Regions from separate parts of the Cytobacillus sp. ABV4_503 genome, predicted to be linked through region 1. Evidence: a T-box and tRNA genes for the amino acid it is inferred to sense, from the RefSeq annotation. Region 1 holds a T-box; the other regions hold tRNA genes.
What was found. The T-box of region 1 lies ahead of pheS (phenylalanine--tRNA ligase subunit alpha). A T-box ahead of a tRNA ligase gene usually reads a tRNA of that ligase, here a tRNA-Phe.
Positions count from the first base shown of each region.

Region 2: it encodes a tRNA-Phe, which carries the amino acid that the T-box ahead of pheS (phenylalanine--tRNA ligase subunit alpha) is inferred to sense. The anticodon was not compared.
Region 3: it encodes a tRNA-Phe, which carries the amino acid that the T-box ahead of pheS (phenylalanine--tRNA ligase subunit alpha) is inferred to sense. The anticodon was not compared.
Region 4: it encodes a tRNA-Phe, which carries the amino acid that the T-box ahead of pheS (phenylalanine--tRNA ligase subunit alpha) is inferred to sense. The anticodon was not compared.

Region 1 is NZ_JBSWTH010000001.1:3,840,740-3,842,906, reverse strand. It holds gene sspI (small acid-soluble spore protein SspI) at 1-46, opposite strand, end outside; gene ACXAD1_RS19330 (TrmH family RNA methyltransferase) at 188-937, shown strand; T-box leader at 1,014-1,314, shown strand; gene pheS (phenylalanine--tRNA ligase subunit alpha) at 1,380-2,167, shown strand, end outside.
Region 2 is NZ_JBSWTH010000001.1:869,790-871,956, reverse strand. It holds tRNA gene ACXAD1_RS04500 (tRNA-Leu) at 311-392, opposite strand; tRNA gene ACXAD1_RS04495 (tRNA-Leu) at 416-504, opposite strand; tRNA gene ACXAD1_RS04490 (tRNA-Cys) at 533-606, opposite strand; tRNA gene ACXAD1_RS04485 (tRNA-Gly) at 625-699, opposite strand; tRNA gene ACXAD1_RS04480 (tRNA-Gln) at 704-778, opposite strand; tRNA gene ACXAD1_RS04475 (tRNA-His) at 837-912, opposite strand; tRNA gene ACXAD1_RS04470 (tRNA-Trp) at 924-997, opposite strand; tRNA gene ACXAD1_RS04465 (tRNA-Tyr) at 1,005-1,088, opposite strand; tRNA gene ACXAD1_RS04460 (tRNA-Thr) at 1,105-1,180, opposite strand; tRNA gene ACXAD1_RS04455 (tRNA-Phe) at 1,199-1,271, opposite strand; tRNA gene ACXAD1_RS04450 (tRNA-Asp) at 1,295-1,371, opposite strand; tRNA gene ACXAD1_RS04445 (tRNA-Met) at 1,375-1,448, opposite strand; tRNA gene ACXAD1_RS04440 (tRNA-Val) at 1,458-1,533, opposite strand; tRNA gene ACXAD1_RS04435 (tRNA-Glu) at 1,538-1,612, opposite strand; tRNA gene ACXAD1_RS04430 (tRNA-Ser) at 1,628-1,718, opposite strand; tRNA gene ACXAD1_RS04425 (tRNA-Asn) at 1,722-1,796, opposite strand; rRNA gene rrf (5S ribosomal RNA) at 1,817-1,933, opposite strand; rRNA gene ACXAD1_RS04415 (23S ribosomal RNA) at 2,060-2,167, opposite strand, start outside.
Region 3 is NZ_JBSWTH010000001.1:4,033,503-4,035,669, forward strand. It holds gene glgB (1,4-alpha-glucan branching enzyme) at 1-24, opposite strand, end outside; gene ACXAD1_RS20220 (hypothetical protein) at 248-445, shown strand; tRNA gene ACXAD1_RS20225 (tRNA-Glu) at 538-609, opposite strand; tRNA gene ACXAD1_RS20230 (tRNA-Ser) at 614-704, opposite strand; tRNA gene ACXAD1_RS20235 (tRNA-Asn) at 710-784, opposite strand; tRNA gene ACXAD1_RS20240 (tRNA-Ile) at 799-875, opposite strand; tRNA gene ACXAD1_RS20245 (tRNA-Gly) at 880-953, opposite strand; tRNA gene ACXAD1_RS20250 (tRNA-Phe) at 968-1,043, opposite strand; tRNA gene ACXAD1_RS20255 (tRNA-Asp) at 1,067-1,143, opposite strand; tRNA gene ACXAD1_RS20260 (tRNA-Met) at 1,147-1,220, opposite strand; tRNA gene ACXAD1_RS20265 (tRNA-Ser) at 1,239-1,331, opposite strand; tRNA gene ACXAD1_RS20270 (tRNA-Ile) at 1,345-1,421, opposite strand; tRNA gene ACXAD1_RS20275 (tRNA-Met) at 1,439-1,515, opposite strand; tRNA gene ACXAD1_RS20280 (tRNA-Ala) at 1,534-1,609, opposite strand; tRNA gene ACXAD1_RS20285 (tRNA-Pro) at 1,619-1,695, opposite strand; tRNA gene ACXAD1_RS20290 (tRNA-Arg) at 1,703-1,779, opposite strand; tRNA gene ACXAD1_RS20295 (tRNA-Leu) at 1,795-1,883, opposite strand; tRNA gene ACXAD1_RS20300 (tRNA-Gly) at 1,890-1,964, opposite strand; tRNA gene ACXAD1_RS20305 (tRNA-Leu) at 1,973-2,057, opposite strand; tRNA gene ACXAD1_RS20310 (tRNA-Lys) at 2,073-2,148, opposite strand.
Region 4 is NZ_JBSWTH010000001.1:201,870-204,036, forward strand. It holds tRNA gene ACXAD1_RS00950 (tRNA-Gly) at 1-24, shown strand, start outside; tRNA gene ACXAD1_RS00955 (tRNA-Arg) at 32-108, shown strand; tRNA gene ACXAD1_RS00960 (tRNA-Pro) at 114-190, shown strand; tRNA gene ACXAD1_RS00965 (tRNA-Ala) at 212-287, shown strand; tRNA gene ACXAD1_RS00970 (tRNA-Met) at 306-382, shown strand; tRNA gene ACXAD1_RS00975 (tRNA-Ser) at 406-498, shown strand; tRNA gene ACXAD1_RS00980 (tRNA-Met) at 684-757, shown strand; tRNA gene ACXAD1_RS00985 (tRNA-Asp) at 761-837, shown strand; tRNA gene ACXAD1_RS00990 (tRNA-Phe) at 1,008-1,083, shown strand; tRNA gene ACXAD1_RS00995 (tRNA-Tyr) at 1,106-1,189, shown strand; tRNA gene ACXAD1_RS01000 (tRNA-Trp) at 1,197-1,270, shown strand; tRNA gene ACXAD1_RS01005 (tRNA-His) at 1,282-1,357, shown strand; tRNA gene ACXAD1_RS01010 (tRNA-Gln) at 1,386-1,460, shown strand; tRNA gene ACXAD1_RS01015 (tRNA-Cys) at 1,468-1,541, shown strand; tRNA gene ACXAD1_RS01020 (tRNA-Gly) at 1,556-1,629, shown strand; tRNA gene ACXAD1_RS01025 (tRNA-Ile) at 1,636-1,712, shown strand; gene ACXAD1_RS01030 (cytochrome c oxidase subunit 2A) at 2,067-2,167, shown strand, end outside.

The DNA.
Region 1 (2,167 bases):
TTCCTGAAACATTGTGTAAAATGGCATTGCGCAGGTTTAAATTCACCTTGATGCACTCCTTCCAGATTTAATTCGTTATTATCTTCTCTAATTTCGCTTTTATTATGTATTTCAAATAGGCTATAATGAAAAAACTGTATAAAGAAATTCCGGTTGTGCGGGATTTTCTATAAAAGGAGAGACCGTGTTGAAGCATATACAATCTGCAAAAAATCCAAAAATTAAAGAATGGAAGAAACTTTTGACTAAAAAAGAGCGGGACAAAACAGAAACCTTTTTGGTTGAAGGCTTTCATTTAGTGGAAGAAGCACTCAAAGCCAATCAAATAGCTGAAATAATCATTAGTGAAAATAAAGACATGCCTCCCGGATGGGATTATGGGGACATCCCTGTAACAATGGTTACAGATGAAATCATCGGGCAGCTGGCGGATACGGAAACGCCGCAGGGAATCTTTGCTGTCTGCAGTCAGGAACCCTCCACTGAGGAAGTAAAGGGAAAACGGTTTTTATTAATAGATGCCGTCCAGGATCCCGGAAATCTGGGTACGTTGATAAGGACGGCTGATGCTGCTGGTATCGATGCCATTATTGTGGGTGAAGGCAGCGTTGACGCATATAACCCAAAGGTGCTTCGCTCTGCACAGGGCAGTCACTTCCATTTGCCGGTGTTAAGAGGGAATTTGTCTGACTGGATCGGGAGACTGACAGAAAGGAAAGTCCCTGTCTATGGAACCGCTCTGGAAAATGCCCAGGAATACACGAAGTATGAGTCCTCTGATTCCTTTGCACTGCTTGTTGGAAATGAAGGAAATGGTGTTAATAAAGAGCTGCTGGCTAATACAGCAGCAAACCTTTATATACCGATATTCGGGAAAAGCGAATCACTTAATGTGGCGGTGGCTGCCGGAATTCTTCTTTATCATTTAAGAAAATAGAAAAAGGGCGGCAATTTTTTGAAAACCGTTTGAAACAGCCTCAAGAATGTAATATAATTAACAGCAAAATTATAATAACAAAACGATGACGGAGACCAGTACCTTGCAGTCAGCCTTTTCAGGGAGAAAATGCCTAAGACTGAAAGCATTTTTACAGGAAATGCAAGGGAACATTCACCTCCTGAGTTGGCATCGGGACCATTGAAAAGTATTGTTGGCGCTCTGCTGAGTTGTCCAGCTGAAGCGGCTGAACGAGCCTCTTCCGCTTTTCCGTGTAAAGATGTACCGGCATAAGCCGTTATCCCAATGAAGTGAACACGTGCATGAAGTACATATATGTGTTAAAAAGGGTGGTACCGCGAAACCTCGTCCCTTTATGGGGATAGAGGTTTTTTATTTTGGCCAAAAAAGTAAAAGAATTAATTTCAAGGAGGATTTTTAGATGCAAGAGCGTTTAAAGGAACTGCAAACTGAAGCGTTGGAAAAAATCAGCACTGCTGCTGATTTAAAAGAATTAAATGACATCCGTGTATCTTACCTGGGCAAAAAGGGCCCAATAACAGAAGTTCTTAAAGGAATGGGGAAACTGTCTGCGGAAGAGCGCCCTAAAATGGGAGCACTGGCAAATGAAGTGAGAGACAGCATTTCTGCGGGAATTGAAGAAAAGCAGAAGCATCTTGAGGAAGCGGCAGTACTGGAAAAGCTGTCTGCTGAAAAGATAGATGTTACTCTTCCTGGACGTCCTGTCAAATCAGGAAACCATCATCCGCTGACACGCATTATCGAAGAAATTGAAGATTTGTTCATTGGAATGGGCTATACAGTGGCTGAGGGTCCTGAAGTTGAAAAGGACTACTATAATTTTGAAGCCTTGAATCTTCCTAAAGGCCACCCTGCCCGCGATATGCAGGATTCCTTCTATATTACAGAAGAGATTCTTCTGCGCACCCATACTTCACCGGTACAGGCTAGAACAATGGAGAAGCATGAAGGCAAAGGGCCGGTTAAAATCATCTGCCCGGGTAAAGTGTATCGCCGTGATAATGATGACGCAACACACTCTCACCAGTTCATGCAAATTGAAGGACTTGTTGTGGATGAAAACATCCGAATGACCGATTTGAAAGGAACACTGGAAGTGTTTGCGAAGAAAATGTTCGGAGATGACAGGGAAATCCGTCTTCGCCCAAGTTTCTTCCCATTTACAGAGCCATCTGTGGAAATGGATAT
Region 2 (2,167 bases), 3.0 Mb from region 1:
CATCTTTGAAACTGAATGGCACTATTCTGCCGCTTTAGCTATTAGTCTAGTCAATTTTCATTATTAAGACACAACGTCATTTATTCCTCCTGCCAAGACAAGAATAATGCCCTTTTGAATTACTTCCGAACAGTTCAGAACCCTTTTTCGAAACTACCTTCTGAATCGTTCGGACCCTGTATTGATACAACTTTCATTTTAATCAGCCGAATCGTTGCACTCATAATTGCTATCCGCATTAAAATTTCCACGTAAATATATTAGTCAACAACAAAAAAAGGTTTCCCAATAAAGGAAGCCTCTTTTCAGATACCGGTGGTCGGGGTCGAACCGACACTCCAGAAGGAACACGATTTTGAGTCGTGCGCGTCTGCCAATTCCGCCACACCGGCATATTAAAATGTAGTAAATCTTGTGGTGCCGAGGACCGGAATCGAACCGGTACGGTAGTCACCTACCGCAGGATTTTAAGTCCTGTGCGTCTGCCAGTTCCGCCACCCCGGCGTATATCAGCGAGTCAAGATTTAGATTATGGAGGCGGCAACCGGATTCGAACCGGTGGTAAAGGTTTTGCAGACCTCTGCCTTACCACTTGGCTATGCCGCCATAAATTAAATATTATTCTGGAGCGGAAGACGGGATTCGAACCCGCGACCCCCACCTTGGCAAGGTGATGTTCTACCACTGAACTACTTCCGCAAAATGGCTGGGCTAGCAGGATTCGAACCTGCGAGTGACGGAGTCAAAGTCCGGTGCCTTACCGCTTGGCTATAGCCCATTGATCATTCGTATTACATTTATATGTGAGTTATACTCGTACTGTTACTTTAAAATTATGGGGCGACTGATGGGAATCGAACCCACGAGTGTCGGAGCCACAATCCGATGCGTTAACCACTTCGCCACAGCCGCCATAATAATATTGGCAGGGGTAGTAGGAATCGAACCCACATCAAAGGTTTTGGAGACCTTCGTTTTACCATTAAACTATACCCCTATTTAAATGGTGGAGGGGGGCAGATTCGAACTGCCGAACCCGAAGGAGCGGATTTACAGTCCGCCGCGTTTAGCCACTTCGCTACCCCTCCATATTAACATAAAAAATGGTGCCGGCGAGAGGACTTGAACCCCCAACCTACTGATTACAAGTCAGTTGCTCTACCAATTGAGCTACACCGGCTAATCAATTCAGTAAAGGTGGCTCAGGACGGAATCGAACCGCCGACACAAGGATTTTCAGTCCTTTGCTCTACCGACTGAGCTACTGAGCCACATATTATTAATATTGTAAAAATGGCGGTCCGGACGGGACTCGAACCCGCGACCTCCTGCGTGACAGGCAGGCATTCTAACCAACTGAACTACCGGACCAGATTGCGGGGGCAGGATTTGAACCTGCGACCTTCGGGTTATGAGCCCGACGAGCTACCGGACTGCTCCACCCCGCGACAATAATATGGTGGAGGATGACGGGATCGAACCGCCGACCCTCTGCTTGTAAGGCAGATGCTCTCCCAGCTGAGCTAATCCTCCAAAATGGTGACCCCTACGGGATTCGAACCCGTGTTACCGCCGTGAAAGGGCGGTGTCTTAACCGCTTGACCAAGGGGCCAATATGAAATTATAATGGCGGAGAGCAAGGGATTTGAACCCTTGATACGCGGTTAGCGTATACACGATTTCCAATCGTGCTCCTTCGGCCACTCGGACAGCTCTCCATTTGGCTCCGCAGGTAGGATTCGAACCTACGACCGTTCGGTTAACAGCCGAATGCTCTACCACTGAGCTACTGCGGAATAATGATATTTGTAAAACAGCCCGGCAGCGTCCTACTCTCACAAGGGGACAGCCCCTAACTACCATCGGCGCTGAGAAGCTTAACTTCCGTGTTCGGTATGGGAACGGGTGTGACCTTCTCGCCATCGCCACCAGACTATTTTTCAAAGACAAGTATTATTATACCGTCTTTCTATCATTTTTCAAGAGGAAATTTACTTTTTTTCGTTCCCTCAAAACTAGATAATGCATGAAGAAGTATTGCCGAGTATTCACCAATGACTTGGTTAAGTCCTCGATCGATTAGTATCAGTCAGCTCCACATGTCGCCACGCTTCCACCTCTGACCTATCAACCTGATCATCTTTCAGGGATCTTACTAGCTTGACGC
Region 3 (2,167 bases), 190 kb from region 1:
TGGAAACAAAGTATCCACTACCATCCTTCTCCCCACCCAGTCTCGTTTCTTTTGACTTTCCTGTTATATTCGCGGAACATGAGAAAAATCCTTGTAAAAGTTTTTTTAATTTTATGACAACAATGTCTAAAACCCGCTATAATCCGATAACATTCTGCCCAATTTAACAGACTTCGACATAATCTCCGGTAAACTCAGACAAAATAAGACAAAGTATGCAAGCAAAAAATGAAAGGAGAATAATATTTTGAGTAATAAAGAAGAGGAATTATTATTGAATGAGGCATCAAAAAATGAAGTAAGAGTTCCGTTATTTGAAGCACCGGATGGAAAGATTATGGCCACTGGTGATATGTTTAGAGGCCCCTATACGGGGATATCTTCCGAGATCGATTTGAATAATCCAGGCAATAAATTAAGCAAGGAAGAAGAGAAGTTTGATTAAAAAACAGAGATGTAACTAACTGAAGGTATGCTGGAACAGAACAGAAAAGACAGAAAAAAAGCTGCCAACAAATTGTTGACAGCTTTTTTGTATGACCCCTACGGGATTCGAACCCGTGTTACCGCCGTGAAAGGGCGGTGTCTTAACCGCTTGACCAAGGGGCCAATATGGCGGAGAAGGAGGGATTTGAACCCTCGCGCCGGTTACCCGACCTACACCCTTAGCAGGGGCGCCTCTTCAGCCACTTGAGTACTTCCCCATATATGGCTCCGCAGGTAGGATTCGAACCTACGACCGTTCGGTTAACAGCCGAATGCTCTACCACTGAGCTACTGCGGAACAATAATATAAAATGGTGGGCCTAAATGGACTCGAACCATCGACCTCACGCTTATCAGGCGTGCGCTCTAACCAGCTGAGCTATAGGCCCATTTTGGAGCGGGTGAAGGGAATCGAACCCTCATCATCAGCTTGGAAGGCTGAGGTTTTACCACTAAACTACACCCGCGTTAAGATTAAAGATGGTGGCTCAGGACGGAATCGAACCGCCGACACAAGGATTTTCAGTCCTTTGCTCTACCGACTGAGCTACTGAGCCGTATATTGTTTATTTTATAAAAATGGCGGTCCGGACGGGACTCGAACCCGCGACCTCCTGCGTGACAGGCAGGCATTCTAACCAACTGAACTACCGGACCAGATTGCGGGGGCAGGATTTGAACCTGCGACCTTCGGGTTATGAGCCCGACGAGCTACCGGACTGCTCCACCCCGCGATAGTATTATTAAAAATATGGAGGAGGAAAGGGGATTCGAACCCCTGCGCGGTTTGACCCGCCTGTCGGTTTTCAAGACCGATCCCTTCAGCCGGACTTGGGTATTCCTCCGTATAAATGAAAGTGGTGGACCTTGTAGGACTCGAACCTACGACCGGACGGTTATGAGCCGTCTGCTCTAACCAGCTGAGCTAAAGGTCCAGCATTGTTTAATTAAATGGTAGCGGCGGAGGGGATCGAACCCCCGACCTCACGGGTATGAACCGTACGCTCTAGCCAGCTGAGCTACACCGCCGAAATGTTAAAATAATAATGGTGGAGCCTAGCGGGATCGAACCGCTGACCTCCTGCGTGCAAAGCAGGCGCTCTCCCAGCTGAGCTAAGGCCCCAATAATAAATGGTCGGGAAGACAGGATTCGAACCTGCGACCCCTTGGTCCCAAACCAAGTGCTCTACCAAGCTGAGCTACTCCCCGTTAATAATGGCGCGCCCGAGAGGAGTCGAACCCCTAACCTTTTGATCCGTAGTCAAACGCTCTATCCAATTGAGCTACGGGCGCATTATTAAATTCTTCTGGTGCCGAGGACCGGAATCGAACCGGTACGGTAGTCACCTACCGCAGGATTTTAAGTCCTGTGCGTCTGCCAGTTCCGCCACCCCGGCAAAAAATGGAGCGGAAGACGGGATTCGAACCCGCGACCCCCACCTTGGCAAGGTGATGTTCTACCACTGAACTACTTCCGCTTAAAGAATGGTGCGGGTGAAGGGAGTCGAACCCCCACGCCTTGCGGCGCCAGATCCTAAGTCTGGTGCGTCTGCCAATTCCGCCACACCCGCAATATTAAATTAAAATGGTGAGCCATGAAGGACTCGAACCTTCGACCCTCTGATTAAAAGTCAGATGCTCTACCGACTGAGCTAATGGCTCATATTTTATGAGACTTCCT
Region 4 (2,167 bases), 3.6 Mb from region 1:
GTTCGAATCCCGTCTTCCGCTCCATTATTTTGCGCCCGTAGCTCAATTGGATAGAGCGTTTGACTACGGATCAAAAGGTTAGGGGTTCGACTCCTCTCGGGCGCGCCATATTACGGGGAGTAGCTCAGCTTGGTAGAGCACTTGGTTTGGGACCAAGGGGTCGCAGGTTCGAATCCTGTCTTCCCGACCAGAGACACTTCTATTATTACATGGGGCCTTAGCTCAGCTGGGAGAGCGCCTGCTTTGCACGCAGGAGGTCAGCGGTTCGATCCCGCTAGGCTCCACCATAAATATATAATCATTTCGGCGGTGTAGCTCAGCTGGCTAGAGCGTACGGTTCATACCCGTGAGGTCGGGGGTTCGATCCCCTCCGCCGCTACCAATATGATTATTTTTTATTACATCGGAGGAATACCCAAGTCCGGCTGAAGGGATCGGTCTTGAAAACCGACAGGCGGGTCAAACCGCGCAGGGGTTCGAATCCCCTTTCCTCCTCCATATTTCATTTAATAATACTATCGCGGGGTGGAGCACGCCCGAATAAACTTCGAAGGAATTACTTCAGCGCACCGATTGAGCTGCTGCTTGAATAATCTTTCTGAAATCGGGGCGGTACTTCATTGAATAAGCTGCGAGATAAAATGCTAGATGTGAGCATGGGAAAATCACATTAATAATACTATCGCGGGGTGGAGCAGTCCGGTAGCTCGTCGGGCTCATAACCCGAAGGTCGCAGGTTCAAATCCTGCCCCCGCAATCTGGTCCGGTAGTTCAGTTGGTTAGAATGCCTGCCTGTCACGCAGGAGGTCGCGGGTTCGAGTCCCGTCCGGACCGCCATTTTTAAAAAATTAATAATATATTGCTCAGTAGCTCAGTCGGTAGAGGATTTTAAAAGAATGAAGCTGCGAAGCTTCAACATCATCGAATAGCATGCTTTTAAAATCTGCAACAAAGAACGCAGGGCTTTGAAGCACATGTATTTAGCTTTAGGGGAAAAAATATTATATGGCTCAGTAGCTCAGTCGGTAGAGCAAAGGACTGAAAATCCTTGTGTCGGCGGTTCGATTCCGTCCTGAGCCACCATTTCCTAAGTCTTTTCAGACTTGGAGGGGTAGCGAAGTGGCTAAACGCGGCGGACTGTAAATCCGCTCCTTCGGGTTCGGCAGTTCGAATCTGCCCCCCTCCACCATTTATATAGGGGTATAGTTTAATGGTAAAACGAAGGTCTCCAAAACCTTTGATGTGGGTTCGATTCCTACTACCCCTGCCAGTAGGATAGTGGCGGTTGTGGCGAAGTGGTTAACGCATCGGATTGTGGCTCCGACACTCGTGGGTTCGATTCCCATCAATCGCCCCATTATTCTTTTGACAGCATTATTTATTATTGGGCTATAGCCAAGCGGTAAGGCACCGGACTTTGACTCCGTCACTCGCAGGTTCGAATCCTGCTAGCCCAGCCATTTTTAAGGCAGCATAGCCAAGTGGTAAGGCAGAGGTCTGCAAAACCTCCATCCCCGGTTCAAATCCGGGTGTTGCCTCCAAACCATATTCATATGCGGGTGTAGTTTAGTGGTAAAACCTCAGCCTTCCAAGCTGATGATGAGGGTTCGATTCCCTTCACCCGCTCCAACATATGGGCCTATAGCTCAGCTGGTTAGAGCGCACGCCTGATAAGCGTGAGGTCGATGGTTCGAGTCCATTTAGGCCCACCATTATACATACCATTTTCAAACTAATTCCAATAGGAATTAGTTTTTTTTGTGTTTGATAACCCCTTTATAGAACCGTTATTGGATCAATTTATATATATTACCTTTATATCTTTAAAGCCAGATTTAAGAGGATTGCGTGATTTTCTAAATCAGGTGAGTTTATGTGAACTATTTGTGAATCGTTATGCTTGCCAGTACAGAATTCAATGGAAGAAAGCCTTGATATTACTATGTTTTTGCTAGTATTTCAGCATTTTGCCTGCGAGATATTTAAAAAAAGTGTGATTCATTTCACTTTTATGAAAACCCTTCTCAACTATGATGTAGGTAACAAAGCTAAGGAGCTGATGGAAGGTGGAAACGCGAAAAGTGGGCCAAAGCAGTTTAAAGGAACATAACTCTCTAAGGGGTACGTTCTTTTCAGTTACAGTTGTGGGACTTGGGATCTTTGTTAC